3 regions of the Pantoea sp. CFCC18177 genome follow, and region 3 is predicted to be linked to each of the others. Evidence: predicted binding sites of a transcription regulator. Region 3 holds the regulator's gene; each other region holds the start of a gene.
The links. The regulator PurR, encoded in region 3, represses purine synthesis genes. The targets are predictions, from matches to a motif close to CANGCAAACGTTTGCNTG.
Positions count from the first base shown of each region.

Region 1: a site for PurR is predicted at 7,666-7,683, ahead of ACPUC8_RS24380 (nucleoside-specific channel-forming protein Tsx). Genes of this name have one in related genera too.
Region 2: a site for PurR is predicted at 3,088-3,105, ahead of tusA (sulfurtransferase TusA). Genes of this name have one in related genera too.

Region 1 is NZ_JBNBPL010000036.1:197-10,492, reverse strand. Features, by position in the region: gene ACPUC8_RS24410 (MFS transporter) at 1-253, opposite strand, end outside; gene abgT (p-aminobenzoyl-glutamate transporter) at 441-1,961, opposite strand; gene ACPUC8_RS24400 (M20 family metallopeptidase) at 2,146-3,591, opposite strand; gene ACPUC8_RS24395 (amidohydrolase) at 3,588-4,901, opposite strand; gene ACPUC8_RS24390 (LysR family transcriptional regulator) at 5,016-5,918, shown strand; gene yjdN (VOC family metalloprotein YjdN) at 5,997-6,428, shown strand; gene ACPUC8_RS24380 (nucleoside-specific channel-forming protein Tsx) at 6,560-7,426, opposite strand; gene ACPUC8_RS24375 (sensor histidine kinase) at 7,790-9,148, opposite strand; gene ACPUC8_RS24370 (response regulator) at 9,145-9,804, opposite strand; gene ACPUC8_RS24365 (helix-turn-helix domain-containing protein) at 9,970-10,296, shown strand, end outside.
Region 2 is NZ_JBNBPL010000017.1:29,050-39,345, reverse strand. Features, by position in the region: gene ACPUC8_RS17075 (lysoplasmalogenase) at 1-411, shown strand, start outside; gene ACPUC8_RS17070 (zinc/cadmium/mercury/lead-transporting ATPase) at 507-2,783, shown strand; gene tusA (sulfurtransferase TusA) at 2,786-3,028, opposite strand; gene ACPUC8_RS17060 (7-cyano-7-deazaguanine/7-aminomethyl-7-deazaguanine transporter) at 3,219-3,884, shown strand; gene ACPUC8_RS17055 (DcrB family lipoprotein) at 4,010-4,567, shown strand; gene glgP (glycogen phosphorylase) at 4,656-7,103, opposite strand; gene glgA (glycogen synthase GlgA) at 7,125-8,558, opposite strand; gene glgC (glucose-1-phosphate adenylyltransferase) at 8,633-9,916, opposite strand; gene glgX (glycogen debranching protein GlgX) at 9,927-10,296, opposite strand, start outside.
Region 3 is NZ_JBNBPL010000030.1:45,306-55,601, forward strand. Features, by position in the region: gene pykF (pyruvate kinase PykF) at 1-1,188, opposite strand, end outside; tRNA gene ACPUC8_RS22795 (tRNA-Val) at 1,533-1,609, opposite strand; tRNA gene ACPUC8_RS22800 (tRNA-Val) at 1,622-1,698, opposite strand; tRNA gene ACPUC8_RS22805 (tRNA-Val) at 1,702-1,778, opposite strand; gene ACPUC8_RS22810 (MATE family efflux transporter) at 1,933-3,306, opposite strand; gene ACPUC8_RS22815 (riboflavin synthase) at 3,505-4,149, shown strand; gene cfa (cyclopropane fatty acyl phospholipid synthase) at 4,199-5,347, opposite strand; gene punC (purine nucleoside transporter PunC) at 5,657-6,859, opposite strand; gene punR (DNA-binding transcriptional activator PunR) at 6,968-7,879, shown strand; gene purR (HTH-type transcriptional repressor PurR) at 7,876-8,901, opposite strand; gene cydH (cytochrome bd-I oxidase subunit CydH) at 9,176-9,265, shown strand; gene ACPUC8_RS22845 (C40 family peptidase) at 9,332-10,120, opposite strand.

The DNA.
Region 1 (10,296 bases), on a different contig from region 3:
CAAAAGCTGCCTGGTCGGCAAAGCCAAATACCCCTGCGGAGCCGGTATGAAACACGCCAGCAGCGAGTAGGCCAGAACTGATGTAGCCCGTTTCGAACAGATCGTAGAGCTCAAAAAATCCGCCCAGTGCCAGCAGCGTAATAAAACGCCACAGCCCTGCGGAAGAAGGCAGTGCATCAATGCGCCCGGCTAAGGTGCGGCGATCGGCTGCGATGTTGTTGTTCGCCATCCCTGTCGAAGTGATTGTTGTCATTATTGGATAAACCTCGGTGTTTGCAGAACTCGCGCGGTTTTATGGGTTTTAAAATAATTAACCGTTAGCAAGCGAAGGAATAGCAGAATAATCAATTCATCGGAGGTTGCCGAGAGGCGTAACGGTGACATTTTCGCAATCTACGTTGCAGTTCACAGAAGTGTGATCGCCGTCCATGGCGATGCGCTTAGTGCAGGCTTGGATAGACGCCCGGACCAATCGGTAAGCCGAGTGCGTACCAAACCAGTAGCAGCACAATCCAGCTAATGAAGAACACCACAGGATAGGGGAAGATCAGCACATAATAGGTGCCAAGTTGTGCATCTTTTAGGTATCGCTGCAGAAAGCCAAGGAACAACGGCAGGAACGGCGACATCGGTGCCAGCGGCAAGACGGCAGAGTCAGCGATGCGGAAAATCATTTGCGCAAAGGCCGGATGGAAACCGAGCAACATAAACATCGGCACGAATACCGGTGCCAGAATCGACCAGATAGCCGAGCCGCTGGCGATAAACATGCAGAGAAACGCTGACAGGAACATCAGGCCAAGGAACGCAGGTGCGCCACTGATCCCGGCACTCTCCAGCATATCGGTCAGGCCGATAGCCATAAACTTGCCCATGTTGCTCCAGTTGAAGAAGGCGACGAATTGCGACAGCGGGAACACCATCACAATAAAGCCCGCCATGCTCTTCATCGGATCGACCAGCAACTGTGGGATGTCATCGGCTCGACGAATCTGCTTCGTCACTGCGCCGTAAGCAATCGCCACCACAAAGAAGAACAGGATGATGATCGGCACAATGCCCTGAATAAACGGCGAAGGAATAATGCCGCCGGTTTTCGGGTTGCGCAGCGGTGCGTGTTCCGGCACCACCAGTAGCGCCATCAACGCAATAAATACCAGTGCAGCAATACCAGCCGCTCTCAGGCCGCGATTTTCCAGTGCCGTCAGCGGCGGCAGGCGGTCTTGATGACCGCCGTTCCATGCGGGCAGGCGCGGCTCAACGAATTTATCGGTGAGGATCGCGCCCACTACCGTCAATACGATCACCGAACTGGCCATAAAGAACCAGTTATCGATCACGCTGACGTGCACGGTATCGCTCACCGCTTTCGCCGCTTCGGTACTGATACCCGACAGCAGGACGTCGGTGGTGACGATCAGCAGATTGGCGGTAAATCCAGACGCCACACCGGCAATCGCTGCCAGCAGACCCGCTACCGGATGACGACCCACCGCGAGGAAGATCAGTGCGCCGAGTGGTGGCATCACCACCAGTGCCGCATCCGATGAGATGTGGCTGAAGAAGGCAATGAACAGCACCATATAGCTGGCGTAACGACGGCTCACGCGTGAGGCCATCTTCACCATCAGCGATTGCAGCAGGCCGACTTTCTCGGCCAGGCCCGCACCAATCACTAACGCCAGAATCGAGCCGAGTGGCGTAAAGCCACTGAAGTTTTTGATGATGTTCGGCAGGATCCACTGAATCCCAGCCACGCTCAGCAGGTTATTGACGCGGACCAGCTCGCCGTTGGTGGGATTTTTCACTGCCAGATCAAAGCCGCTGATAATGGCGGTGGCCACCATCAATACCACGATCAGATAGACAAACAGTAAGAATGGGTTCGGCACTTTATTGCCGATGCGCTCTATCCAGCTAAACAGCTTCCCTGGGCTGCGGTTCTCCGTAGTCACTTCCATCAGCTTTGCCTCATTGGTCGTCTTGTTGTATTTGCATGCCCGCGTTGGGGCTGTCATTTTTATAGTGTTTAGATATTTCTGGGCGCATAAATGCGCCCCCTACAACTGTGGTAAACCTTACAACTGCGCCTAAGCCCCATAGAGTACGCATTGATGCGCACTTAGTCGGAGCACCGCGCTTATTTCAGGATGACAACTTCGATGGTGTGACGTCTGCCGGTATCGGGCAAACATAAGGCTGTTCGCGGCGCACACGCTGAAACTCCTCACGACAGCGTGCCAGCGCGTCCTCGTCCTGTAACAAGGTCAGCGCGGTGGCGGCCATCACTTTGGCGGCCAGACACATGCCTTTGTGACCCAAAGAGGTGCGGCCCTGCGCCACCAGTTGCCAGGTGTGCAGCGGGGTACCGAAGGCAAAACAGGGCGCGAAGCACTGTGCCGTCGGCGTGACCCAACTGACATCGCCGACATCGGTTGAGCCGTACAGCAGCTCGCGCGTGACGGCGTACGGCGCCACCTCATCCATCAAAATCTTGTCACCCAGCGCTTCTGTCCACGCCACGCCCGCTTCACCGCCGGTGCGTGCCGCATTCAGGCGCGCATTGCGCAGATCGTCTTTGGTCAGCGTGGCACGGATCTCGGCGGCAAACTGCTGCTCATCCGCGCTGTAAGCTGGCAGGCCAAACTGATGCAAATTGCGCTCCATGACGGCTTCCAGCGCACGATTGGGCACATAGTTGGAGCAGGCTTTGTCGAATCGTACCGTCATGGTGGTGTCCGTCATCAGGGCCGCGCCTTTGGCGATGTTGATGACGCGCTGGTAGATATCCTGGGCCTGATCGAGTTCCGGTGCGCGGATCAGATACAGCACTTCGGCATCGGCCTGCACCACATTGGGAGAGACGCCGCCAGTATTAGTCACGGCGTAGTGCACGCGGGCTTCCTGCACGATGTGCTCGCGTAAGAAGTTGGCACCGGTATTCATCAGGGTGACGGCATCTAAGGCGCTGCGGCCCAGATGCGGGGAGTTAGCGGCGTGCGCGGCGACGCCCTTGAAATGAAACGCGGCCTGAATGTTGGCAAGGGTGCTGAGGTTGAACATGCCGCTGAACCCTTCAGGATGCCAGGTGACAGCCGCATCGACATCATCAAACAGTCCTTCACGCACCATAAAGGTTTTGCCGGAACCGCCTTCTTCGCCCGGACAACCATAAAAACGCAATGTGCCGCGTTGCCCGTTCTGCGCCCACCAGGCTTTGATGGCAAAGGCGGCAGCCAGTCCGGCGGTGCCTAATAAATTGTGCCCGCAGCCGTGTCCGTTGCCATTCTCGATCAGCGGTTGTGGCGTGGCGCAGCCCGATTGCTGGCTTAAACCGGCCAGTGCATCGAACTCACCCAGAATCGCAATCACCGGCTTGCCGCTGCCGATGCTGGCGATAAAAGCGGTATCGATATTGCCGACGCCGCGTTCAACGCGAAAACCTTCCTGCTCCAGCGCATCAGCCAGAATGGCGGCAGACTGCGTCTCTTCAAAGCGAGTTTCTGGCACATCCCAGATCGCATCGCTGAGCGCAGTAAAGCGCGGCTGATTCTCGTTGATGTAATGATCGATAAAGTCGTGATGGCTCATCGCTGGCCTCCAAACTGCGCCTGATTCAGCACCAGGGTGGCCAGCGTTTGCACCGCGGTGGCCATGATCGCTTCATCAAAATCGAATTTGGCGTTGTGATGGCCTGCTGCCAGATCGCAGCCGAAGATCACATACGAAGACTGGCCGCCGCGCTGCTGCACGCGCTCCAGCATGTAGGTGGCATCCTCTGAACCTGCCGCCTGCTGTTTGGTATCAATGACCGAGGTGAAAATGCCCATCGCATCGGCCTGCTGGTGGATGAAATCCACCCACGGCTGGCTCGGCGTACAGCTGCGAGCACCGCCCATCAGTTTGATATCGTACTCAACGCCATACATCGCCGCTGCGCCAGCGATGACGCGCAAGGCCTGCTGATAGATATCGTCGTTAACCTGATTGCTGACGCCACGGGTTTCGACTTTCATCAGCGCGCAATCCGGTACCACGTTACGGCCGGTGCCCGCCTGCAATACGCCGACGTTAACGCGCGCCACGCCGCCGCTGTGTTGCGGCAGATTATGCAATGCCAGCGTAGCCTGTGCGGCGGCGAGCAGGGCATTGCGGCCCTCTTCTGGTTTACCGCCTGCATGTGCGCCGACGCCCGTAAAACTCACATCCAGTTTGGTGGTGGCGAGGAAGCTATCACTGCCGCAAACGATTTCGCCTGCGGGCACGCCTGTGCCAAGGTGGATGGCGGTAAACAGATCCACATCATCCACCACGCCTGCAGCGACCATGGCTTTCGCACCGCGCACGCCTTCTTCGGCGGGTTGGAAGATGATCTTGATGGTGCCGCTGAGCTGATCTTTCATCTCCATCAACACGCCCGCCAGCGCCAGTCCGATGGTGGTGTGCCCGTCGTGACCGCAGGCATGCATCATGCCGGCATTGCAGGAGGCAAAGCCCTCGCGGGTCGGGATATGGTCGGCATCACGGCTTTCGTTCTGGTCCAGTGCATCCATATCGACCCGGAAGCCCATTACTGGGCCGGGACGACCGGTTTCCAGCGTGGCGACAACGCCACAGAAACCGCCAGAGAAATGGGAGATCCACTGCGGCAGCGCACCTTGTTCTAGCGCGCGGGCTTCTTGCTGCGCCAGCACTTCGTCAGAGGGTAAGCCCATACGCGCATCAGCATCGATCACTTCACGGCCCAGCTTCAGCTGATAACCAAGGCGATGCAGTTCTTCAGCGACTAAGGTTGCGGTACGGAACTCCAGCCAGCCCGATTCGGCAAAATGGTGCAGATCGCGACGCCAGATTTGCATCTGCGGTATCCGCGCGTTGACGAGGTCGGAGAGGGTTTTCATCGGCATATCCTTTGTGTTGGTTTTTTATGCATTAACCCGAATCTACACAATGGTATTGGTGCGCATAAGATGCGAATATCTTGTCACTGATAAACAACGGTTATCACAAAAATCATGCCTGCCAACCTCAAACTTCATCAGCTGCGTGCCTTTGTCGACGTGGCGCGCCAGGGCAGTATTCGGGCGGCCAGCCGCTTATCAGGGCTATCGCAGCCTGCACTGACCAAAGCGATCCAGGAACTGGAACTGGCGCTCGGCGCTCGCCTGTTTGAACGGCGTCAGCAAGGGGTCACGCTCACCGATATCGGTGATAACTTTTTCCGTCATGCCAGTCTGGTGTTGGAAGAGCTGCGCGTGGCGCAGGAGGATATTCAACAGCGGCTGGGACTGGCCGGTGGCCGGGTCAATATTGGCGTGGGCGGCAGTATCGCGCGTACCATCATGCCGCAGGTGATCACTCAGTTTCATCGCGAATACCCGCTGGTGAAGGTGCGCATTGTTGAGGGGCAACTGGTGTCGATGGTGCATGAACTGCGACAGGGTGCGCTGGATTTCACCATCAATACCTACGATCAACACCATCTGGATCAGGAACTGATTTTTGAACGCTTGATGCAGCGAGACTATCAGGTGGTGATGCGCAAAGGGCATCCCATGGCCCATGCGCGATCCCTCACGGAGTTGCAGCACTGTGACTGGACCATGCCGACGCCGCAAGGCAGCTATTACCGGCTGTTGCACGATTTGTTTGGTGAACGCGGCATGGCACCGAAGATCGTCGTCACCTGTGAGACCTTTATGGCCTGTACCAGTCTGGTGGCGAAGAGCGATTTCGTCAGTATTATTTCGCGCGATGTGATTGAAGATCCTACCCACGGCGGGCAGTTAATCGCTCTCGATCTTGACGATCCGCTGCCGAAAGCCACGTTCTATTTGATTCAGCGAAAAGACACCGCGCTGACGCCGATGAGTGCCTATATGGCGCAATTATTCCGGCGTTACTGTCAACAAAGGTAAGAGTGCGGCCTGGCTCCCATCTGATTAAAAATTGCGCACTACACTTGCACTGGACGTTCCAATTCTGGAGAACTGACCATGCAAATTACTCCCTATGTGTTTTACAACGGCCGCTGCGAAGAGGCGATCGCCTTCTATCTTGAGGCGACCGACGGCGAACTGCTGTTCAAAATGACCTTTGGCGATATGCCAGACGAAACAACTGTCGAAGATGAAGGCTGCCCATCTGGCATGACGTTCTCACCCGAACAGATAATGCACGCGCACCTGCGGATCGGGCAGGGCGAACTGATGATGAGCGATGGCGCACCGCAGGCGAATTACGCAGGATTTTCCGTGAGCTTATCAACGCCGGATGAGGCACAAGGCAAGCGGTGGTTTGATGCATTATCGGCAGGCGGAGAGGTGACGAAAAAGTGGGAACCGACCTTCTGGGCGCACGGCTTTGGCATGTTCACCGATAAGTTTGGCGTGCCCTGGATGGTGAATGCCTATAAACCACAGATTTGACAGGTGTTGTTGAGATGCGTGGCGGCACAATTCATTGCGTGTATGTTACCAGGTGCGCATAAATGCGCACCCTACGAAAACCGCACACGATCGTTGTAGGGTCGCCATTTATGGCGACCTGGTCCATGCAATCAGAAGTTGTAACCCACCACCAGGTAGTAACCCCAGCCGGTTGATTTCACTTCAAACGGACCGTTGCCGAAGTTCAGCTCCTGACCATCCGCCCACTGTCCGCCGTTGTGGAAGTAACGCGCCACGGTAGAAACGTGCCAGTGATCGTAGTTCAGCGACAGGATGTGGCTAGAGGCGATCGAGTTGCTGGTGCGTGATGGACCGGTTTCGTCACGCAGATCCGAGCCCCAGTCGAAGTTGGTGAAGCCGATATAGCTCAGCTTACCGCCCCACAGATCGGTAATCGGCACAAAGTATTTCACCTTGAAGCGATAACCATCCCAGCTGTTTTCGTTCGCCGCACCATAGTTCTGCCACTGGTACTTGGCATACACGTTCAGTGACAGGCCGATATCGCTGTGGGTATCAATATCGGTACCCAGACCCATATACCAGGTGTTTTGACGCTGTGACGCGTTGCGACCCATGTCATAGATATAGTTGTTCGCGAAGTACCACTCTTTAAACGGACCAAATGCCAGGCTGGTGCCGGTCAGTTTATCGATAGAGAAACGCGGCTCAATTTCCATGAACAGCGGCGAACCGTGGTCGAAAATGCCGTTTGCGTTGCTGTTGCCTGCGCCAAAGAAGTTGGTCAGGTCGGCATAGCCGTAGAAATCGAACCAGTCCTTTTTGGCAAAGGCTTCGTATTCGAGATACACATCGTTGTTGAACTGAGGTCCGAAGCGCGTGTGATAGCTGCCCACCACGTTTACGCTCTGATGCCACCAGTCAGAAAGATACTGCGGATCGCTGTCTGCCGCTTGTGCCGCGCCGGTCCAGCTGCTGGCCAATAAGGCCCCTGCTATCAATGCTTTAAATTTCATTATTGTTATCCACATGCTTGTGATCGCCGCGAATGCGCCGCGATCGTGTCAAATCGATCCCAGGGGATGGGCAGTGTGTTGGTTTAAACGGTCTGAATCGCCGAATTTTCAAGTGCGCGTAATGTGCCTGTAACAGAGCGATAGGAAATAGATTTTGATCACGTTTGTCAAAATGTGTTGCATTTTGATTCATCTGAAATGTGACTATGATCACAAAAAAGGCGTGTTGCGAACGGAACCCCGCAACCGATTACGTTGTCGCGTACAGCGGTAATTTGATGGGATGTTGAAAAGGAGGGAGTGGCGTGATTTATCGCGCGGCCTGAAGACCGCGCTCTACCGAAAACGTCAGCAACCGCCGAATTAAGGCAAGGTCACACGTACCTGCAAGCCCGAGATCTCGCCTTGCGGGTTATGGCAGTTGGACAGCGCCACCTGCATTTGATGCTTCTGCGCCACGCTACGAACGATAGATAACCCCAGGCCGCTGCCTTGTGCCTGCACATCCGGCGAGCGCGTGAAGCGATCAAAGGCGCGTTCAATAAAGGATTCCGGCATGCCTGGACCATTATCAACGATATCCACCACGGTGTGATTGCCCACGCGATGTAACAGCACATCCACCAGGCTACCCTCAGGCGTGTGCAGCATGGCATTGCCTATCAGGTTATCGAACAGGCTGCGCAAATCGGAGCGGCTGGCGTGCAGGCGGTAATGTGTCGTGCCGTTAAAGCCAATATCAATCCCGCGTTTGTCTGCCACCACCATCAGTTGCTCAATACTCTCTTTGAGCAGATCGTCGATGTCGATGGTCTCGACGGAGGCTACTACCGACTGATCTTCCTGCCGTGAGATGTTGAGCAGTTGCGTCACCAAATGGCGCGTGCGCGTGACGCCCGCTTCCAACTGGTCAAACTGTCGGCTGGCCTCGCCCGGTTGAATATGCTGACGCAGATTTTCCAGTTGGAGAGTGACGGCGGTCACCGGCGTGCGTAATTCATGCGCGGCATCTTCCAGGAACTGACGCTGTGAAGACCAGGCCGCACGCAGTTTATCCAGCAGCGAGTTATAAGCCGCGACCAGCGGCAGCACTTCATCGGGCAGGCTGTTGGGTGAAACCGCGTGGGGGTGCAGCGTTTCCTGCGCGGCAATTTGCCGCGACGCCACGCGTAAATCTCGGGTAATCGCGCGCACCACCAACCATATCACCAGCAGCGAGAGTGGCATCATTAGCATCAACGGAATGATGGCGGAAAGTACCCGCTTCACCATCAAACTCTTCATGTAGCCAATGTTATGCAACACCTGAATATTGCCAATCTCACTGCCTAACTCACCGGGGCGCGTATAGACACGCCATTCACAGTCATCGCCGCAGTCGCCCACTTTCAAATCTGACCAGCCTTTTTTGGGCTGGAGCGGTGCCTGTAACGCAGGCCAGGAACTGGCGCGCAGGTGGTTGTGGTCATCCCACAACTGCACGATGTAGGTACTTTTCAGCTTCTCTTGCTGCATCACCATCGGCATCAGCGCGGGCATGCGTTGGCTGGATGACCAGGCATCGGCGATCTTCGCGAGTTGATCGTCCTTCATGGTGCCCATCATGTCGCCATAGCAGTGGTAGAAGTACCAGGTGACGCCGCCAATCATCGCCAGGTGCAACAGCACCAGGGTGAGCAGCAATTTGTTACGCAAGGAGCGCATAAAGGTGAAAGGTTTCATATTGCCGGTACTCGCCAGCCCAGGCCGCGTACGTTACGAATCACTTCGTTATCAAGCTTGCGGCGCATGCCGTGAATCAGCACATCGACGGCGTTACTGGTGACTTCTTCTCCCCAGCCATAGATGCGGTTTTCTAATTGTTCGCGCGATAAAATCGCACCGGGTCGTTCCAGTAGTGCATACAGCAGCGCATACTCACGGGCGGTGAGTTGTTCGCGTTGCCCTTTATACAATACCTCACGCGTCATCATATCCAGCTGCACATCGCCGCTACCTAACAGGGAATCCGCCGCACCGTGACGACGTCGGGTGATTGCACGCATGCGCGCCAGTACCTCTTGCAAATCAAAGGGTTTGAGCAAATAGTCATCGGCACCGCTGTCGAGGCCTTGAATACGCTGTTGTACGGTGTCACGCGCTGTCAGTACCAGCACCGGCGTCATATCGCCTCGGGTGCGAGCACGTTTCAAGACGTGGATGCCATCTTCACGCGGCAAGCCTAAATCAAGCAATACGCAGGTATAGCCGCCCTCAGACCAGGCATTGGTGGCATACACGCCATCGCGCACCCAGTCCACTGACCAGCCCGCCGCTTCCAGCGCCTGCTGCAAGTTGGTGCCAATCATTTCATCATCTTCTACCAGCAGCACGCGCATAGTGTTCTCCCAGACTGATGAACGCAGTTTACCTTCGGATTCTTAGTAGATAATTACACTGCTCTCCCTCCTTGCTAATTCTGCGCTAATTTTCTGCTAATTAAGGGATAAATTTAACGCGCTACAGTGACTGCACTGGACATATTGTCGAAGCAGGAGGTTCCCATGAATCAGAGCGAATTTATCCGTAGTTTGCTGGACTGGATAGAAGACAACTTAGGTCACGATCTGCATCTGGATGAAGTAGCACGCCGCTCGGGATACTCCCGCTGGCATCTACAACGTCTGTTCCGTCAACACACGGGCTTCTCTCTGGCAGAGTACATTCGCCAGCGCCGGTTGACTGAGTCAGCGCTCACGCTGATTAACAGTGATGAAGCGATTTTACAGGTGGCGATGAGCTACGGGTTTGATACCCAACAGGCCTACACCCGCACCTTTAAAAATTACTTTAGCGTCACGCCGGGCCAGTTACGTCGTCAGCGTCGCGTT
Region 2 (10,296 bases), on a different contig from region 3:
CAGCAAATGCTCTATGCGCTGGGCGCATTCTTCCTGTCACACCTGCTGTATACCATCAGCTTTGCCGCCCACATGACCATGAGCTTCTTCTGGCCGATCCCGGTGACCCTGCTGGTGATAGGTGCCGTGGTGATGGGCATCATCTGGTCAAAACTCGAAGATTTGCGTTGGCCGATCTGTACGCTGATTGGCATGACGCTGGTGATGAACTGGATGGCAGCGGAAAACTACTTCTTCCGCCCGACTGACTTCAGCTTTTCGCTGCTGGTGGGTGCAGGACTATTGCTGTTGGCCAATATTGTCTGGTTTATCAGTCATTATCGCCGCCGTTTCAGTGCTGATAGCGCCATTGTGGCTGCCTGCTACTTTGCCGGTCACTTTATGATTGTGCGCTCACTGTGGCTCTACTGAAGAAATAATGACCTTTAACGCTTGACTCTGGAGTGGACTCCAAAGTGTAGCATTCAGGTTGCGGGCAGTGGCCCGCACCTGATACCGGAGGTCACATGCACGCACATACTCATTCTTGCCGCTGTGGGAAATCCCATAGCAAGCCTCAACCGCTGTGCGCCATTCGCAGCGCATCGCCCACCACGCTGAAAATCTCTGCCGCCCTGCCCGCCACACCGGAAAATGGTTGCGGCTGCTGCGACAACGACAGCGCCAGCCCTGGCGGTGAAAGCGACGCCGAAAGCGACAGGCCCGGCTCCTCTTCCCATCAGTTCCGCTGGCAAATCGCCGGCATGGATTGCCCCAGCTGTGCGCGCAAAATTGAAAGCGCGGTACAACAGATCCCGCAGGTCAGCGCAGCCCGCGTTATTTTCGCCAGTGAAAAACTGGTCGTGGATGCCGACCAGGATATTCGCTCAGCCGTAGAGCAAGCCGTGAAAAATGTCGGCTTTACGCTCACTTCAAACGATCCGCAAGCGCAGACCGCTGCACCTAACCGCTGGCGCGAAAATGCTGCCCTCGTCGTGCTGGCGCTGCTGATGCTGGCCAGTTGGCTGCTCAGCCAGATTTCACCGCTGTGGGGCGATCGCCTGTTCGTGGTGACCACGCTGATTGGCCTGGCACCGATTGCCCGCAGCGCCTGGAAACTGCTGCGCGGTGGCTCGCCCTTTAGCATCGAAACCCTGATGACTTTCGCTGCCGCCGGTGCGCTGTTGATCGGCGCCCACGCTGAAGCGGCCATGGTGCTGATGCTGTTCCAACTGGGTGAACGTCTGGAATCTTATGCCGCCACCCGTGCGCGTCGGGGCGTAACCGCCTTGATGGCCCTGCGCCCTGCTACCGCCACCCGTGTGAATGGCGCGCAGCGTGAGCAGGTGGCGCTGGAAGACTTACACCCCGGCGACAAGATTGAAGTCGCCGCTGGTGGGCGTTTACCGGCCGATGCTGAGCTACTGAACCTCAGCGCCAGCTTTGACGAAAGCGCGCTAACTGGTGAATCTGTGCCAGTTGTGCGCCAGCCTGGTGAAACGGTGATGGCTGGTGCCACCAGCGTAGATCGTCTGGTGACCCTGAAAGTCATCTCCCAGCCGGGCCAAAGTGCCATTGACCGCATTCTGCAACTGATTGAAGAGGCCGAAACCCATCGCGCCCCGGTTGAACGCTTTATCGATCGCTTCAGCCGCATTTATACCCCCGCCATTATGCTGCTGGCACTCATGGTGATGCTTTTGCCGCCATTGGTGGCGGGTGCTGCATGGCTGCCGTGGATTTATAAAGGTTTGACGTTGCTACTGATTGGCTGCCCCTGTGCCCTGGTGATTTCAACACCGGCGGCGATCACCTCTGGTTTAGCCGCCGCGGCACGACAGGGTGCGCTGATTAAGGGCGGTGCGGCACTGGAGCGACTGAGCCGCATCCAGACCATGGCCTTCGATAAAACCGGCACCTTAACTGCAGGCAAACCACAGGTCACACAGATAGATGTCTTCGGCACACAGCAAGAGAACGCGCTGCTCAGCCTGGCGGCTGCCGTTGAACAAGGCTCCAGCCATCCTTTGGCGCTGGCGATTGTGCGTGAAGCCGAACGTCGCCAACTGGCGTTACCGCAAGCACAACATCAACAAGCATTGGCCGGAAGCGGTATCCGCGCCCGGGTTGATGGAGTGAGTTATCAGCTTCTGGCCCCGCGCGATGTCAATGTTCTCACTGACGATCAGCAACAACTGATTGCGCAACGAGAAGCGCAAGGCCAGACGGTGGTGGTGCTGTTGCAAGAACAGACAGTGCTCGGCGCATTGGCCTTGCAGGATCAACTGCGAGAAGAGGCGATGACGGCAGTGTCGCAGTTGAAAGCGTTAGGTATCAAAAGCCTGATGCTGACCGGCGATAACCCGCGAGCCGCGGCGGCGATTGCGGCTGAACTCAGCATCGATTATCGCGCTGGGCTGCTGCCCGCCGATAAAGTCGAGGCGGTACGCAAGTTAGGTGGAGCGCAGTCATTGGCGATGGTCGGCGATGGCATTAACGACGCACCCGCGATGAAAGCGGCAACGTTGGGCATCGCGATGGGCAGCGGCACCGATGTGGCACTGGAAGCCGCCGATGCCGCCTTAACACAAAACCGTCTGACGTTGTTACCGCGCACGGTATTACTGGCACGCCGCACGCGCGCCATTATTCGTCAGAACATTGCGATTGCGCTCGGCTTGAAGGGGATTTTCCTGATCACCACACTGCTCGGCTTCACCGGTTTGTGGTTAGCGGTGCTGGCAGACTCCGGCGCCACGGCGTTAGTCACGGCTAACGCACTGCGGCTGCTGCGTCAGCGTTAAGCCTAGCCTTTCTGAATCAGATACTGGTACGGCAGCGTTTCCGTTTGCTGTGCCAGCAACTGGTGTTCCATAAAGCGGCAAAATCCCGGTATATCGCGTGTGGTAGCGGGATCGTCAGCGATGATCAGCAGGGTTTCACCCGCCTGCATGGTGCGTACGGTTTTGCGCACCATCATCACCGGCTCAGGGCAGCGTAACCCCAAAGCATCAAGCGTGTGGTCCGGCGCAGAAAAGGGATCGCTCATGATTCTCTGTCTTTGTTCGTGGTGGGCGCTCATTCTAGCGCGCTCAATCTCCAGCGCAAGGCGATAACGATTGCGTTAAAATTAACCATTGCTTAAATTGCGCAACGCGCTAAGATGCCGCCGTTTTCATTTTATGGCTGTACAGCTCGGCTCTATGGGTTCCCTCACCCCTACATTAAAAAGGCTCACAATGATTGATTTTTCTGCACGTCAGCGCATGCATGCGCTGTTTTGGCTATCGCTATTCCATCTGCTGGTGATCACCTCCAGTAACTACCTGGTACAGCTGCCGGTCTCGATTTTCGGCTTCCACACCACCTGGGGCGCGTTTAGCTTTCCGTTTATTTTCCTCGCTACCGACCTCACCGTGCGCATTTTTGGCGCGCCTTTAGCCCGTCGCATTATTCTGGCGGTGATGATCCCGGCACTGTTTATCTCCTATGTGGTCTCCTGTGTGTTTTATCAGGGAGAATGGCAGGGTTGGGCTTCACTGGAACAGGTGAACCTGTTTGTCGCCCGTATCGCCAGCGCCAGCTTTATGGCTTATGCGCTGGGTCAGATTCTGGATGTCCACGTTTTTAACCGTTTGCGTCGTTTACCCCAGTGGTGGATCGCCCCGGCAGCCGCCATGTTCCTCGGTAATATCAGCGATACGCTGGCCTTCTTCTTCATCGCTTTTTATAAGAGTCCAGACCCGTTTATGGCAGCCCACTGGGTGGAGATTGCCATGGTGGATTACAGCTTCAAAGTGCTGATCTGCATGATTTTCTTCCTGCCCGCGTACGGTGTACTGCTTAACAGCATGTTGAAACGCCTGGCTGAACGTTCTGCACAGCGCCAGATGAATTTCGGCTAATTGCACATAGACGAAACGCCGCAGCGCGCTAAGATTTCCTGACAGTACGGCGGTTGCTTTTAACCGCCGATTCCGTTTTTATAGCGGATGGAAAGCACCAGACTGGAATCAATAAAGGGAAAAGAATGCGTAATTTAGTGAAATATGCGGGTATTGGTCTGTTGGTGTTGGGTCTCGCGGCCTGTGACCAGAAGAAAGATGATGCGGCAGCAGGCAGTAACGGTGCCAGCGCCAGTCAGTCCGCTCAGACCGTCAACCTGATGGACGGCAAGCTAAGCTTCAATCTGCCTGCGGGCATGTCTGATAAGAGCGGCAAACTCGGCTCGGAATCCACTAATATGCACGTTTACGCCGATGAAACCGGCCAGCGCGCGATTATCGTGATTGCCGGCGATCCCACCAACGAAGCGCTGGATGCACTCTCTCAGCGCCTGGAGCAGCAGCAACGCAATCGCGACCCGCAGCTGCAAGTGGTGTCTAACAAAGCCATTACGCTGAAAGACCAGCCAGCTCAGCAGTTGGATACGGTGATTTCTGCCAACAATCAGACCTCATGGTCTTCCGTGATTCTGGCAAAAGTGGATGGCAAACTGCTGACCCTGCAGATCACCCTGCCAGCAGACAATCAGCAGCAGGCGCAGAGCGATGCTGATGCCATTGTGAAAAGCATCACATTGAAATAGAGCACGCATCAACCGTAGCGGCGCGATTTATCGCGCGTATTCTTACAAAGGGACGCGCAATGAATTGCGCCGCTACAGAATGTGCTCCTTACAACCTCACCGGCGAAATATGCCAAATCTCATCAGCGTATTCCTGAATCGTTCTGTCCGCTGAGAAGTACCCCATATTAGCGATGTTCAACGCCGCACACCGCTGCCACTCATCTGGCTGACGATAAAGCTTGTCCACCTTATCCTGAGTATCCACATAGCTGCGGTAATCGGCCAACAATTGATAGTGGTCACCGAAGTTCACCAGCGCATCAAACAGATTGCGATAGCGCCCTAAATCCCCAGGACTGAACACGCCGCTGGCGATTTGTGTCAGTGCCTGATGCAGTTCGGCATCTTCCTCGTAGTACTTACGCGGGTTGTAGCCATCCTGACGAAGTTTCTCAACCTGCGGCGTGGTGTTGCCAAAGATAAAGATATTCTCCGCACCCACGTGCTCGCGCATCTCGACGTTAGCACCATCCAGCGTACCAATGGTTAATGCGCCATTGAGCGCGAACTTCATATTACTGGTGCCGGAAGCTTCCGTACCTGCCGTGGAGATCTGTTCAGAGAGATCCGCCGCCGGAATAATGATCTGCGCCAGGCTCACGCTGTAATTGGGAATAAACACCACTTTCAGCTTGTTCTTCACCTGCGGATCGTTGTTGATCACATTGGCGACATCGTTGATCAGATGAATGATGTGCTTCGCTACGTAATAGGCGGAAGCCGCTTTGCCGGCAAAGATATTGACGCGTGGCACCCAGTCTGCGGTGGGATCGGCCTTGATACGGTTGTAACGAGTGATAACGTGCAACACGTTAAGCAGTTGACGTTTGTATTCGTGAATACGTTTGATCTGCACGTCAAACAAAGCGTGCGGATCCAGCACAATATCCATGTTCTTCGCTACCCAATCCGCTAACCGCTTTTTGTTGGCGAACTTGGCATCACTAATCTGCTCAATAAATGCCGGGTAATCAACGTGCGGGGTCAGTTCGCTGAGTTGGCTGAGATCGGTACGCCAGTTGCGGCCGATGGTGTCATCCAGCACCTCCGACAGCGCCGGGTTAGCCAAGGCCAGCCAGCGTCGTGGCGTTACACCGTTGGTTTTATTGCAGAAACGCCCGGGGAACAGGCGCGCAAAATCGGCAAACAGTGACTGCACCATTAGATTGGAGTGCAACTCTGACACGCCATTCACTTTGTGGCTCACCACCACCGCCAGCCAGGCCATGCGGATCTTACGGCCGTTGTTCTCATCAATAATCGAGATACGCGCCATCAGATCCCAGTCATCCGGGTAATACTCCTGGATGGTTTTCAGGAAGTAATCGTTGATTTCAAACACGATGCTAAGGTGACGCGGCAGAATCTTGCCAAACATATCCACCGGCCAGGTTTCCAGCGCTTCACTCATTAGCGTGTGGTTGGTGTAGGAGAACACCTGGCAGGTCACTTCAAAGGCATCGTCCCAGGTAAACTTGTGATCATCGATCAACAAGCGCATCAACTCGGGGATTGCCAGCACCGGATGCGTATCATTCAGGTGGATGGCGATTTTATCTGCCAGATTGTCCCAGGTTTCATGCATCTGCCAGTGGCGGTTAAGGATGTCCTGCACCGTGGCCGACACGAGGAAATACTCCTGACGCAGGCGTAGTTCACGGCCTGAATCGGTGGAGTCATCGGGATAGAGCACGCGCGACACGTTCTCCGAGTGGTTTTTGTCCTCCACCGCCGCAAAGTAATCACCTTGGTTGAATTTACCCAGGTTGATCTCGTTGCTGGCCTGGGCGCTCCACAAGCGCAAAGTATTGGTGGCGTCGGTGTCGTATCCGGGGATGATCTGATCGTAAGCAGCCGCGATAATCTCTTCGGTTTCCAGCCAGCGCACGCGCGCCCCTTCATGCTGCAAACGGCCACCAAAACGCACTTTGTAGCGCGTGTTAAAGCGCTGAAACTCCCAAGGATTGCCGTATTCCAGCCAGTAATCCGGCGATTCACGCTGCTGGCCGTCAACGATGTTTTGTTTGAACATGCCGTAGTCATATCGGATGCCGTAGCCGCGCCCTGGCAGGCCGAGCGTCGCCAGTGAATCCAGGAAGCAAGCGGCCAAACGGCCCAGACCGCCGTTACCCAGCCCGGGATCGTTCTCCTCATCCATCAGTTCGCTGAGGTCGAGCCCCATCTCATCCAGCGCCTGATTGAGATCGTCATAGATGCCCATCGCCAGCAACGCATTGCCCAACGTGCGCCCCATGAGGAATTCCATCGACAGGTAATAGACCTGACGCACATCCTGTGACAGCTGTGCACGACTGGAGCGCAACCAGCGTTCCACCATGCGGTCGCGAACCGCCAACAGTGCGGCGTTCAGCCACTCATGCTGATTGGCGATCGAGGGGTCTTTACCAATAGTAAACATCAGTTTATAGGCGATTGAGTGCTTCAGTGCGTCAACCGTTAGCGTGGGTGAGGCATAGGTGAAAGGTGCATTCATATCCAGTATCCCAATCTCTGATTACAGCAAACGTTGATAAAGATCGCGGTAGGCTTGTGCGGCCACCTGCCAACTAAAATCCATCCCCATTGCCTGGCGCTGAACATAACGCCAGAGCGAAGGACGGGACCACAGAACAAAAGCACGTCGAATCGCCCGCAGCAGCGACCAGGCGTTACTGTCTTCAAAACTGAAACCGCTTGCGACCCCGTCAGCGAGGTTCTCCAGCGAACTGTCCTGCACGGTATCCGCCAGCCCACCGGTGCGGCGTACTAACGGCAACGTGCCATATTTCAGACCGTAGAGCTGTGTGAGTCCACACGGCTCAAAACGGCTCGGCACCATGATCACATCGGCACCGCCGACAATGCGGTGCGAAAACGCTTCATGATAGCCAATCTGCACCCCCACGCTGCCAGGATGCTCAGCCGCGGCGGCCAGAAAACCTTGTTGTAACTCAGCGTCGCCCTGGCCCAGCAGCACCAGTTGGCCGCCCTGCGCCAGTAATCCTGGCAACGCTTCCAGCACCAGATCCAGCCCCTTTTGTTTCGTCAGACGGCTGATGACACAGAACACCGGCGCTTTCTCATCAATTTTTAGCCCCATGGCAATCTGCAACTGGCGCTTGTTCTCGGCTTTGCTCTCCAGCGTGTCGCGGTCGTAACGCGCCGTCAGCAGCAAGTCATGTGCCGGGTCCCAGATTCCGGGGTCAACGCCATTGAGGATGCCACTCAGCCGCCCCTCTTTCAGACGTTGTTCAAGCAGCGATTCCATGCCGTAACCGAATTCGGGTCGGGTGATTTCCAGAGCATAAGTCGGGCTGACTGCCGTAATATGATCGGCATAAAATAAACCCGCTTTGAGATAGGAAATCTGTCCATAGAACTCCAGCCCATGCATGTTAAAGAATGCGCGCGGGATCTGAATCTCATCCAGATGGCGCGCATTGAACAACCCTTGATACGCCAGGTTATGCACGGTAAACACCGTTTTCGCCGGACGCCCGCGCGCGGCGATATAGGCGCAGGTTAAGCCAGCGTGCCAGTCATGCGCATGCACCACATCGGGTTGCCAGAAGGTATCCAGCCCACTTGCCAGTTCGGCCCCCATCCAGCCAAGCAACGCAAAACGCAGATAGTTATCCACATAAGCAAACTGCGATGTATCGTGATACGGGCTGCCGGGGCGCTCATACAATCCCGGTGCATCAATTAAATAAATGCCAACTCCGTTGAATTGTCCAAATAATAAACGGACCGGCCCGGCAAAAGTGTTTAATTCCGCAACAATCTCCGTGTCAGGGATCCCTTTACGCAGATCCGGATACGCGGGAATCAGCACCCGCGCATCCGTTCCACCTGCAATTTGGGCCTGAGGCAAAGCGCCGACAACATCAGCCAACCCGCCGGTTTTCAGCAGCGGGAAAAGTTCTGAACAGACATGTAAAACCTGCATCCTGGACCCCTATTATGTTATCGCTCGCGTTCCCCGCGACGATTGCCTGTGTGTCTTGCTCGTTGCTTTCGCGGTCAGCCAGCCAGTTTGGCCAGCATGGCGCGCGTGACCAGCACGATGCCCTCTTCTGAACGGTAAAAACGGCGGCTGTCTTCATCGGGGTTTTCACCAATCACCATGCCTTCAGGGATCACGCAGGCGCGATCAATCACGCAGCGGCGTAAACGGCAGGAACGGTTAATGACCACATCAGGCAGCAGCACCGAGGAGTCGATATTGCAAAATGAGTTGATGCGCACACGCGGGAACAGCACTGAATTCACCACCACCGAACCGGAGATGATGCAGCCGCCCGACACCAGTGAGTTCATCGTCATGCCATGGCTGCCCGAGCGATCCTGCACAAACTTCGCCGGCGGCAGAGGCTCCATGTGGGTACGTATCGGCCATTCATGGTCGTACATATCCAGTTCCGGCGTGACCGAGGCCAGATCGAGATTGGCTCGCCAGTAGGCCTCTAGCGTCCCGACGTCACGCCAGTACGGCTCAGCATTTTCGTCGTTCTGCACGCAGGATAAGGTGAAGGAGTGCGCGTAAGCCTCACCGCTGGCCACAATTTTCGGCAGCAGGTCTTTACCGAAATCGTGGCTGGATTCAGGGATCAGCAAATCCTCCTCCAGCAACTGATAGAGGTAGTCAGCATTGAACACATAGATGCCCATACTGGCCAAGGCTTTGCTGTCATCACCGGGCATTGACGGCGGTTTAGGCGGTTTCTCGACAAAATCCACCACGTTGTTTTCCGCGTCTACGGCCATCACACCAAACGCCGTGGCTTCCGCCAGCGGCACCGGCAAACAGGCGATGGTGCACTTCGCGCCACGGTCAGCATGGTCGAGCAGCATGCGCGAGTAATCCATTTTGTAGATGTGATCGCCCGCCAGAATGACGATGTATTGGGCGTTGTAGCGACGAATGATGTCGAGGTTTTGCGACACCGCGTCTGCGGTACCGCGATACCAGTGCTCGGTTGACGCACGCTGCTGTGCGGGCAGCAGATCAACAAACTCATTCATCTCTTCGTTGAACAGTGACCAGCCACGCTGGATATGCTGCGTCAACGTATGCGACTGATATTGCGTGATCACGCCAATGCGCCGAATGCCCGAGTTAATGCAGTTCGACAGCGCAAAGTCGATGATGCGGAACTTGCCACCGAAGTGCACGGCAGGTTTGGCGCGTTTTGCGGTGAGATCTTTCAGGCGCGTACCGCGCCCGCCAGCAAGGATCAGGGCAACCGTTTGTGTAGGGAGCTGGCGCGCCAGCATCAGATGATCTGTTCTATCTAATTTAACCATGTCTGACTCCTTATGATTGCTTTAGGAACACACACACGCCGTGTGCGGGCCCGTGCCAGACAGTTGTCAGGATGGGGTTATCTTCCCCGGCGAAAGGAGGAATGGCACGCCACTCTCCGTCTGGTAAGGCAAGGTCACTCACCGATTCCGTGGCGTTGATTGTTATTAACCAGCGGCCGGAGAGCAGGATCTGCATTCTGTGCGCCCCCTGTTCCCACTCCTCATTCTCCAGTGGTTTGCCGCTGGCATTGAACCACCGCACGTTGCCATCGCCCTCCTGCCACCAGCGATCAGCGGTCAGTGCAGGGATGCGCTGACGCAGCCGGATTAACGCGGCAGTGAAGTCGACCAGTCCAAAATCATCCTGTTGCCAGGCCAGC
Region 3 (10,296 bases):
AATGGTGGCGTATGGGAAATATTTACGCACAGCCTTGGCTGATTTACCGCCTTCGGTTGCCACCACAATCACTGGCGCTTCCAGTTTCTCTGCGGTCTCAACAGCACCGCGACAAACGGCTTCAGTGATACGCAGTTTGCGGGACTCCAGCAGCTCATCGATACGTGATTTCATCACGCGATCGGTACGCTCACAGATGGTTGCCATGATGGTGACAGATTCGAGTGGATACTTACCTTTAGCACTTTCGCCAGACAACATGACAGCATCGGTGCCATCCAGGATGGCGTTGGCCACATCACCGGCTTCCGCACGGGTAGGGCGCGGGTTTTTGATCATGGAGTCCAGCATCTGCGTAGCGGTAATCACCACTTTGCGTGCTTTGTTACACTTCTTGATCATCATCTTCTGAGCGAAGATCACTTCTTCAACCGGGATTTCAACACCCAGATCGCCACGAGCCACCATGATGCCGTCAGAAGCTTCGAGAATTTCGTCGAAGTTATTCAGACCTTCCTGGTTCTCGATCTTAGAGATGATCTGAATGTGTTCGCCACCGTGTGCTTTCAGGTGCTCACGGATCTCCAGGACATCTGAACGCTTACGGATAAAGGAAGCAGCAACAAAATCGACGTTCTGTTCGCAACCGAAAATCAGGTCACGCTTATCTTTTTCCGCCAGAGCGGGCAGCTGAATGGAGACACCTGGCAGGTTAACGCCTTTGTTCTCACCCAGATCGCCGTTGTTCAATACGGTGCAAACTACGGTGTTTTCAGTGACTTCAGTCACTTGCATCCCGATCAGGCCGTCATCAACCAGAACGGTATTGCCGATTTTCAAGTCTTCAGTGAAGCCAGAGTAGGTCACAGCAACACGTTCGTTGTTGCCAATCACTGACTGGTCAGTGGTGAAGGTGAAGGTCTGGCCAGCCTTTAATGAAACGTCATTGCCACCGTCCAGTTTCATGGTACGGATTTCAGGGCCTTTGGTGTCCAGCAGAATCGCGGCCTGACGACCGGTTTTTTCCATGACGGCGCGCATATTGGTAATACGCTGGCCATGTTCGGCATAATCACCGTGAGAGAAGTTCAGGCGCATGACGTTCATGCCTGCTTCCAGCAGTTGAGTCAGCATCTCTTCAGATTCGGTTTTCGGACCGATAGTACAAACAATCTTGGTCTTTTTCATGTCAGGTTTTCTGTAAGTTGTGATGGATGATAAAGGTCGGGATTCGCAGCGCAAGGCAGCGAAGTGAAAATGAGTATGGTGTTGGTTCGGATCGTACAGAAGTAAGAATAGGTGACGAAGGCCAGCCGTGCAGAGAAGTTATGCAGTACGCGAGGGAACTGGTTAGGCAGTGTTGCGCAAATCATTTGAGTTGTTTGCATAGGCACGTTAGCGCTGAAACCTTTCAGGTGGACAACGCGGCATAGTATAGTCGCTAAGTATGCGAAAACCAATATAAAAGCTAAGAGAGAAAACGATTCAGATCAAGGAAAGGGGTGTTGCGCAAAGAGAGAGAATACGAAAAGTGGTGCGCTCTAATGGACTCGAACCATCGACCCCCACCATGTCAAGGTGGTGCTCTAACCAACTGAGCTAAGAGCGCATTGCAGAAATTTGGTGCGTCCGAGTGGACTCGAACCACCGACCCCCACCATGTCAAGGTGGTGCTCTAACCAACTGAGCTACGGACGCACTTGGTGCGCTCTAATGGACTCGAACCATCGACCCCCACCATGTCAAGGTGGTGCTCTAACCAACTGAGCTAAGAGCGCAACATGCTGTCAGGGCGACAGCGGGGACGAATATTAACGGCAGGCCGCGATGCTGGCAAGGGAAAAAATGAATTTCCATGACGACTGACCAGCATCTGTGCGACCCGCTGTTTTTTTAAGCGAGAAGGGGCCAAATAACGGCCCCTTCAGCCACTTAGCGCGCTGCACGTGCCAAAATGACCTGTGCAGGCAGGCGCTGCAAACGTCGAATTCGCCAGATCATCATGATGGCGGCGGATGTCAGGCCAACAATGAATCCACACCAGAATCCAGCCGGACCCAGTTTAGGTACGACCCAGTCCGTCAACGCCAGAATGTAGCCGACGGGTAATCCCAGCACCCAATAGGCAATAAAGGTAATGAAGAAGATCGACCGCGTATCTTTATAGCCACGCAGAATCCCGCTACCGATCACCTGAATAGAGTCGGAGAACTGGTATATCGCGGCCAGCAGCATTAACTGGGCTGCGAGCGTAATCACTTCAGGATTCGCGGTGTAAAGCGCCGCAATATCTGCTCTGAATGTCACGGTGAAGATCGCCGTGATCGCGGCCATGCTGATCCCCACACCTTGTCCGGTCCACGCCGCCACACGTGCTTGATCTGCGGAGCCTTGCCCCAAACGGTAACCGACACGGATGGTGGTTGCCACGCCGAGTGATAGTGGCAACACAAACATCAGCGAACTGAAGTTCAGCGCTATTTGGTGCCCCGCAACTTTAACAATGCCTAACGGCGAAACCAGCAACGCCACAACGGCGAACAGGGTCACTTCGAAGAACAGCGCCAACGCCACAGGTAAACCTAACGTGAACAGACGCGATAGCACGGCTTTTGAAGGCGCGGACCAACGTGTGTTCATGCGAATATCGAGCATGCTGGCCATGCGTTTCACCCAGAAGCGCATCACAATGAACATCACCCAATACACCGAGGCTGTTGCTACGCCGCAACCGACACCGCCGAGCGCGGGCATGCCAAAATGGCCATAAATGAAGACATAGTTCAGCGGGATGTTCACCATCAGGCCCAGAAAACCGAGTAACATCGCCGGTTTGGTTTTTGACAAACCTTCACATTGGTTGCGAGCGACCTGGAAGAAGAGATAGCCAGGCGCGCCCCACAATAAGGCGTGCAGATACCCCTCTGCTTTAGCTGCCAGTTGCGGATCGATATCATGCATCGCATGGATGAGATAACCCGCGTTCCACAGCACAATCATGATCAGCAACGCCACGGCCAGGGCTAACCAATACCCCTGGCGTACCTGTTCTGCGATGCGTTCACGTCGCCCTGAACCGTTGAGTTGCGCAACGGTTGGCGTCAAAGCCAGTAGAAGACCATGACCAAACAGAATGGCGGGAAGCCAGATAGAGGTGCCGACAGCAACGGCGGCCATATCCGTGGCGCTTACCGCACCGGCCATAATGGTATCCACAAAACCCATCGCTGTCTGAGCCACCTGAGCAAGGATGACCGGGATCGCGAGGGCCAGCAATTGACGCGCTTCTGTTAAATACTTCTGCACGTAACACCTGCTTAAATTATCAAGAGAGTGGGGTGAAATCCCCAGAGAATGCGCGGCATAGTGTAACGGGAGCACTCTGTTCCACCAAACTTTGATCGCATTTTGTTAAGTTATTTGTGTAAAGTTTGAACTCCGGCAAATTAAACGCCGCAGGCCAAGCTGTGATAAACTACGGCAAACTTCACCAAGGCTGAGATTATGTTTACTGGGATTGTGCAGGGCACGGCCGAAATTATCGCCGTTGAAGAAAAAGAGTTGTTTCGTACCCATATTGTGCGTTTGCCGGAAGAGTTGTTGCCCGGTCTGGCACTGGGCGCATCGGTTGCGCATAACGGTTGCTGCCTGACCGTGACGGCGATTGAGGGCGATCGCGTCAGTTTCGATTTGATCAAAGAGACATTGCGCATTACTAACCTGGGTGAATTACAGGTTGGCGATGTCGTGAATATTGAGCGTGCGGCGAAGTTCAGCGATGAAATTGGCGGTCACTTAATGTCCGGCCATATTATGACCACGGCTGAAATTTGCAAAATTATCCAGTCAGAAAACAACCGTGAAGTGTGGTTTAAATTGCAGGATGCGTCGCAAATGAAATATATCCTGCATAAAGGCTTTGTGGGCATCGACGGCATCAGCCTTACGGTTGGGGATGTGACGAAAAGCAAATTCTGCGTGCACCTGATTCCGGAAACGCTGGAACGCACCACGTTGGGAGCCAAAAAGCTGGGGCATAAGGTCAACATTGAGATCGACCCGCACACGCAGGCGATTGTCGAAACCGTTGAGCGCGTATTGGCGCAACGTGAAGCAGCAGCGTTAGCTCACCTCGACGACGCGGAATAAGAGAGAAAAAAGGCGCCCGCGGCGCCTTTGTTTTTTGCTTCACGCACAATCAACGTGCTACACGCAAACCGCCATCCTTCCCGCGACTGAATACCACCTGCCACAGCTGAATATCACGCGCACGGAAAGCACCCGCGCAGGCGTTGAGATAGTAGCTGAACATGCGTTTGAAACGGTCGCCGTACTTCTCTGACAGCTGCGGCCAGGCCGCCTGGAAACGTTCATACCAGGCCATTAACGTGGTGTCATAGTCAGCGCCAAAGTTGTGCCAGTCTTCCATAATAAAATGTTTCTCGCTGGCATCAGCAATTTGACGCACAGAAGGCAGGCAGCCATTCGGGAAAATGTATTTATCAATCCACGGATCGACATTCATATCCGTGGTGATGGCACCAATGGTATGCAGTAAAAATATGCCGTCTGGTTTGAGGTTGCGATCAGCGACGTCAAAATAAGTGGCATAGTTTTTCGGCCCCACGTGCTCGAACATCCCAACAGAAACAATACGGTCAAATTGCAGATTCAAATCGCGGTAGTCTTGCAACAGAATGGTGACATCCAGGCCTTCACAGCGCTGCTGGGCCAGTTTCTGCTGCTCAGCGGAAATGGTGACGCCATGAACTTTCACGCCATAGTGACGCGCGGCAAACTCCGCCAGTCCACCCCATCCGCAACCGATATCCAGTAGTGTCATACCCGGTTCGAGCTGCAATTTGCGGCAAATCATATCTAATTTGGCGTATTGCGCCTGTTCAAGCGTCTCCGCATCTTTCCAGTAACCGCAGGAATATTGCATGAAAGGATCGAGCATCAGCGAAAAAAGGTCATTGCCCAGATCGTAATGTTCTTTACCAACAATCCATGCGCGTTTTTTCGACTGTAAATTGGTCAATCGCGCGGCAGCAATGCGCAACGTATCCTTGAAATGGTGAGGCAGTTGTTTGTCCAGATGTTGTTTCAGTACGCGATGGAAAAATACATCCAGCTGTTCGCAATCCCACCAGCCGTCCATATAACTCTCACCTAAACCCAACGATCCTTCTTGCAAAACACGTTTGAAAAAATCAGGGTGCTTAACCTGAATATCCCAGGGGCGTGTGCCATTGATGGTAACATCAGCGCGTTCCAGTAATTCGCTGACGATACGAAACCAGTGGTTTTCTTCAAGGCTCACTTCTTCTATACACGATGAACTCATAGCTTCTCCATCACCTTTCCGATTTGAACCTGAGGAAATAATAGTCAATTTCCCCAGGCCTGTGAGAGAACTCACGGAAAATCCGTGCGCCACATAGCCGACGTTTTACAGAGGTATGAATCTGAATAGAAATGTCTGGCACAAATCAGGAGAGGAAGATCGTGCAGACGCCATCCCAGCGACAGAGTCGCTTAAAATTAATACAATTATGTTATTGATTTGTTACGGAAATGCTGACCCACCGAGTATATGCTCACGTGGGGCAATATTCAACGAGTTATCGTTAGTATGCTAACGAAAGTTATTTCGTTAGTGATTATCTTCGCAGGGACGAGAGTTGTGAGCAACATCACTTTGTGCGCAAGGCGAACGCTGCCAGATAAAGCCAGCCCATGCCAGCACGACCGTTGCCACCATCACGAGGGTCGTATTGTGCAGCGCTTGTGCTAATCCGGCGGATACCAGCAGACTGGCAATAAAGCACAGGCCGAGTTGAAACAGGTTCTGTAAACCCGCCGCTTTACCTGTGGCCTGAGGGAAGGGGGCCAAAGCACTGGCAACCACTATCGGGTAAATCGCGCCATTTGCCAGCGCCATGCCGCAGAAAGGCAGCAATAATGCCACTAATGATGGAGCAGGCAGCATGGCGACCACAAACAGACTGAGGATGCTCAGGCTATACACCACCAGCAGCCATGGAAGAAGTTGCGCACCCTGATAACGATTGAGCAACGCGCGGCAGCCGAAGCCACCAATCAGAAAAGCAATGGTCTGTGGGATATAGCTCAAGCCAATGTCTGCGGGTGTTAACCCTGCTGAGGCGAGAATAAAAGGTGAACCGGTTAGCCACGCGAAAAAACTGGCAGAACAGGCTGAGTAAATCAGCACGTTGCCACTGTATACGCGGGTCTTCAGCAGCGTGAGCCAGCCAGGTTGCGCAACCTTTGCAGCCTGACCCTTTTTGCGGGCAGTCAGTTGCAGGGTGCCAATGAGCAGCAAAACGGTGATCGCTGTGAGCGCGATAAAAATACTGCGCCAATGGAAGTGTCCCATTAGCCAGGCACCCAGCAATGGGGCTAAAGCTGGCGAGAGCGCGACCAGAGGCATGATGGTGGCAAACACTTTGTTGGCTTGTGCTTTCGGGTAGCGATCCACCACCAGTGCCTGCCAGCTCACGGCCGCCGCACAGACGCCCACAGCCTGTACGAAGCGCAATGCCAGCATCAGGTTTACATCTCTTACCCACAACATGCCAAGGCAGCCCAAGGCGAAAAGTGTCAATCCTGCCAACAGAATTGGTTTACGACCAAAGCGATCCGACAAGGGGCCCCAAAACACCTGCGCACAGGCAAACCCACCGAGAAACAGGCTAAGGCTGGCGCTGATCGTACCCGGAGCCGTGGCAAAATCGCGTTGCATGTCACCAAAAGCGGGCAGATACATATCCGTGGCGAGAAAGCCGAGCATACTCAGCAAGGCAAGGTAGGGCAGAAATCCTTTTGAAGACAACATAGTGATTCTCATTGGCAGATTGAACGCCGGGGAGTGTAAAAGAGTGCGTTATGGTTTGTGAAACGCTAATATTTGCAATCTGCTGTTAAAAATTTTGAAGGCAAATCCATGTGGTCTGAGCATGCACTGGAAGTAGTAGATGCGGTGGCGCGCACCGGCAGTTTCAGCGCGGCAGCGCAAGAGTTGCATCGTGTGCCTTCTGCCGTCAGCTATACCGTCAGGCAACTGGAAACCTGGTTAGCGGTTCCGTTGTTTGAACGTCAGCATCGTGAAGTCGTCTTAACACCAGCTGGTGAGCACTTTGTCCGTGAAGGGCGATCTGTTATCAAAAAAATGCTTGCAACGCGCAGGCAGTGCCAACAGTTGGCGAACGGCTGGCGCGGACAGTTGAGCATCGCGGTGGACTGCATCGTCAAACCCCAGCGCACCCGACAACTGGTGAAAGATTTTTACCGTCATTTCCCGGATATGGAGCTGATTATCAGCTACGAAGTGTTCAACGGTGTCTGGGATGCGCTGGCCGACGGGCGTGTTGATGTCGCTATTGGCGCAACGCAGGCGGTTCCGGTTGGCGGGCGTTTCGCCTTTCAGGATATGGGGGCCTTAAACTGGCGTTGCGTTGTCAGTCCCGATCATCCGTTGGTCAACAATACAGAATTAAATGATGAAATATTGCGTGCCTGGCCATCGCTGGTGCTGGAAGATACGTCTCGCGCATTACCCAGACGTATGACCTGGACCCTGGACAATCAGCGGCGTTTGGTGGTGCCGGAGTGGGAAACCGGAATGGATTGTTTGCAGGCGGGATTGTGTGTCGGCATGGTGCCAGGGCATTTAGCGCGGCCACTGTTGGATCAAGGCACGCTGGTGGAATTGCCACTGCCGCAGCCGTTTCCTGACAGCCCTTGCTGTGTCAGTTGGTCAGAGCAGCGAGCATCACCCGCGTTGGATTGGCTTCTGGCTTATCTGGGTGATGCAGAGACGCTGAACCACGAATGGCTCAGCGAAACGCGAGGTTAGCGGCGATAGTCGCGGAATGGGCCATCGGCAACGGAGCGGCGCTCAATCAAGGTCGGTTGAACCTCAATCGTTTGTGGCTCTTCACGCTTGCTGGTGATGCGATCCAGCAACATTTCGAGCGCTTTCTCACCCAACTCAGCCTTCGGTTGGTGCACGGTGGTGAGCGCTGGTGTGAAAAAGCGCGCGTTGCGCACGTTATCGTACCCGATCACGGAAATATCTTGCGGGACGCGCAAGCCCATCTCATCGGCTGCGCAAATCGCACCCATTGCCATGATATCGCCACCACAGAATACGGCAGTTGGACGCTGTTTCTGATTCAAGATTTGTTGCATCGCCTGATAGCCTGAATCGGGTTCAAAATCACCCTGCACAATCCACTCTGGCCGCACCGTGACCCCGGCTTCATTCATTGCCTGCAAGAAGCCAGCGTGGCGTCCACCGCCCGTGTTGCGTTCAAGTTGTCCCGGGATCGCGCCAATATCGCGGTGACCACGTTCGATCAAATAGCGCCCAGCCAAATAACCGCCATGGAAAGCATTGTCCTGCACGGTATCGGTAAAGTCACCGCGCGAAGCACCCCAGTCCATCACCACCATCGGGATATTGCGATTCTCCTCCAGCATTTGCAGCAGGTCATCTGGGTATTCGGAGCACATGACCAACAGACCATCGACGCGCTTCTGCGCCATCATCGAGAGATAAGCACGCTGCTTTTGCAGGTCGTTGTGCGCATTGCCAAGGATTAATGTGTAGCCGCGCTCGAAGCAGTGATTCTCAACCGCTTCAATGATCTCAGCAAAGTAGGGAGCTTCACTTGAAGTCGCCAGCAATCCCAATGTCTTGGTGTGATTGACCTTCAAACTGCGCGCAACGGCGCTGGGGGAATAGTGCAATTCTTTAATTGCTTCCCAAACGGCGTTACGCGTCTCTTCTGCGACAAAACGCGTTTTGTTGATGACATGCGAAACCGTGGTGGTGGAGACACCCGCGCGTTTTGCTACATCTTTAATTGTGGCCATGAAAAAGGTACTCCCCGGCTTATCGCAACGTACTGATAAGTATATTGTTAAACGTTTGCGTCTGCGAAGGGTTTTGCACCCGAAAATTTGGGTCAACGCTGCCTGTTCAGGCAGGAAAAATCGCTTCAGCAGGCTGTAAATACAGCATGCGCAAAATGGGTTGCGCAACGAAAGGCGGCGATTCTAGCAAGCTGGCGCGGATAACACGAGATTTTTGCCTGACGCTGTGCGAAAATTGTTTTAACCCTAATAAAAGTGTGACTAAGGAGTAGTGATGAGTACAGATCTGAAGCTGGCCCTGATGACCACGGTTGGCGCACTGTTAATGATTATTGCGTTCAGCTTTACGGCCATCCTGCATTAAACAAAAGCGTATAAAAAAAGCCGGTGCTGTGAAAGCATCCGGCTTTTTTTATACGTTGCGCAACGACTAACGAATGGTTTTCGGCGTCATCATGCGGCGTGCACCAACATAATGCTTCTCCCAGTAATCCTCACCCAACGCACTAATCTGAATGTCTTTACCGGTGCGCGGTGACTGAATAAATTTACCGTTACCAAGGTAGACACCTACGTGATCGGCAGTGCCACGATTATTAATACGGAAGAAGACTAAATCGCCTTTTTCGAGCATCTGACGCTTAATCGGCGCGGCATCATGCAAGTGATACATCTCATTCGCAGTGCGCGGGAATTTGTATTTGACTAAATCTTTGTAGGCGTACCACACCAGACCACTGCAGTCGAAACCTGTATTCGGCGAGGTGCCACCCCACTGATAAGGTTTGCCCAACTGGCCCATCAATTTGGTCATCGCTGTTTCACGCGCCTTTTGATAACGCTGGCGGTGTGATTTGCTCATGCGAATGCCGGTCAGCTCCAGCGCTTCATCATCGACTTCACGCGTTTTTTTGGCTAAGCGTTGATGGCCATATTTCTTTGCTGGCGATTTCAGCAGGGATTTCTTACGGGTGGTTTTGTGCAGCGCGGTTTCTGTCTTGCTTTGCTTCTTCAGCTTGAGTTTTTGCACCGTAGTAGACAGGCGAGACTTTTTAGCCGTGGTTTTCACCGGACGTCGCTTGCGGCGCTCATCTTCGCGCGCGCTTTTTTTCTCAGCATTATGCAAACTGGCGTTAACAGGCGCATGCGGTGAAGCAGAGGCCACATTAACGAACAGTTGGGCGAAAGCCAGTATGATAAGCGTAATCAGTAAACGCATAGTCCGGTTACAGGTTAAGCAGTCTGATAAAAAAACAGGCCGCGGCTACGTAAGAGAAATCTGATCAACGATCAGCGCCGAAGTGATTCTAATCCACTTTTTTTCCAAAAGGTAAGGCCTTTTTCTATTAATCTGTTACACGGCTTATTCTGTCGCCTTAATGAGCAATTTCAGCT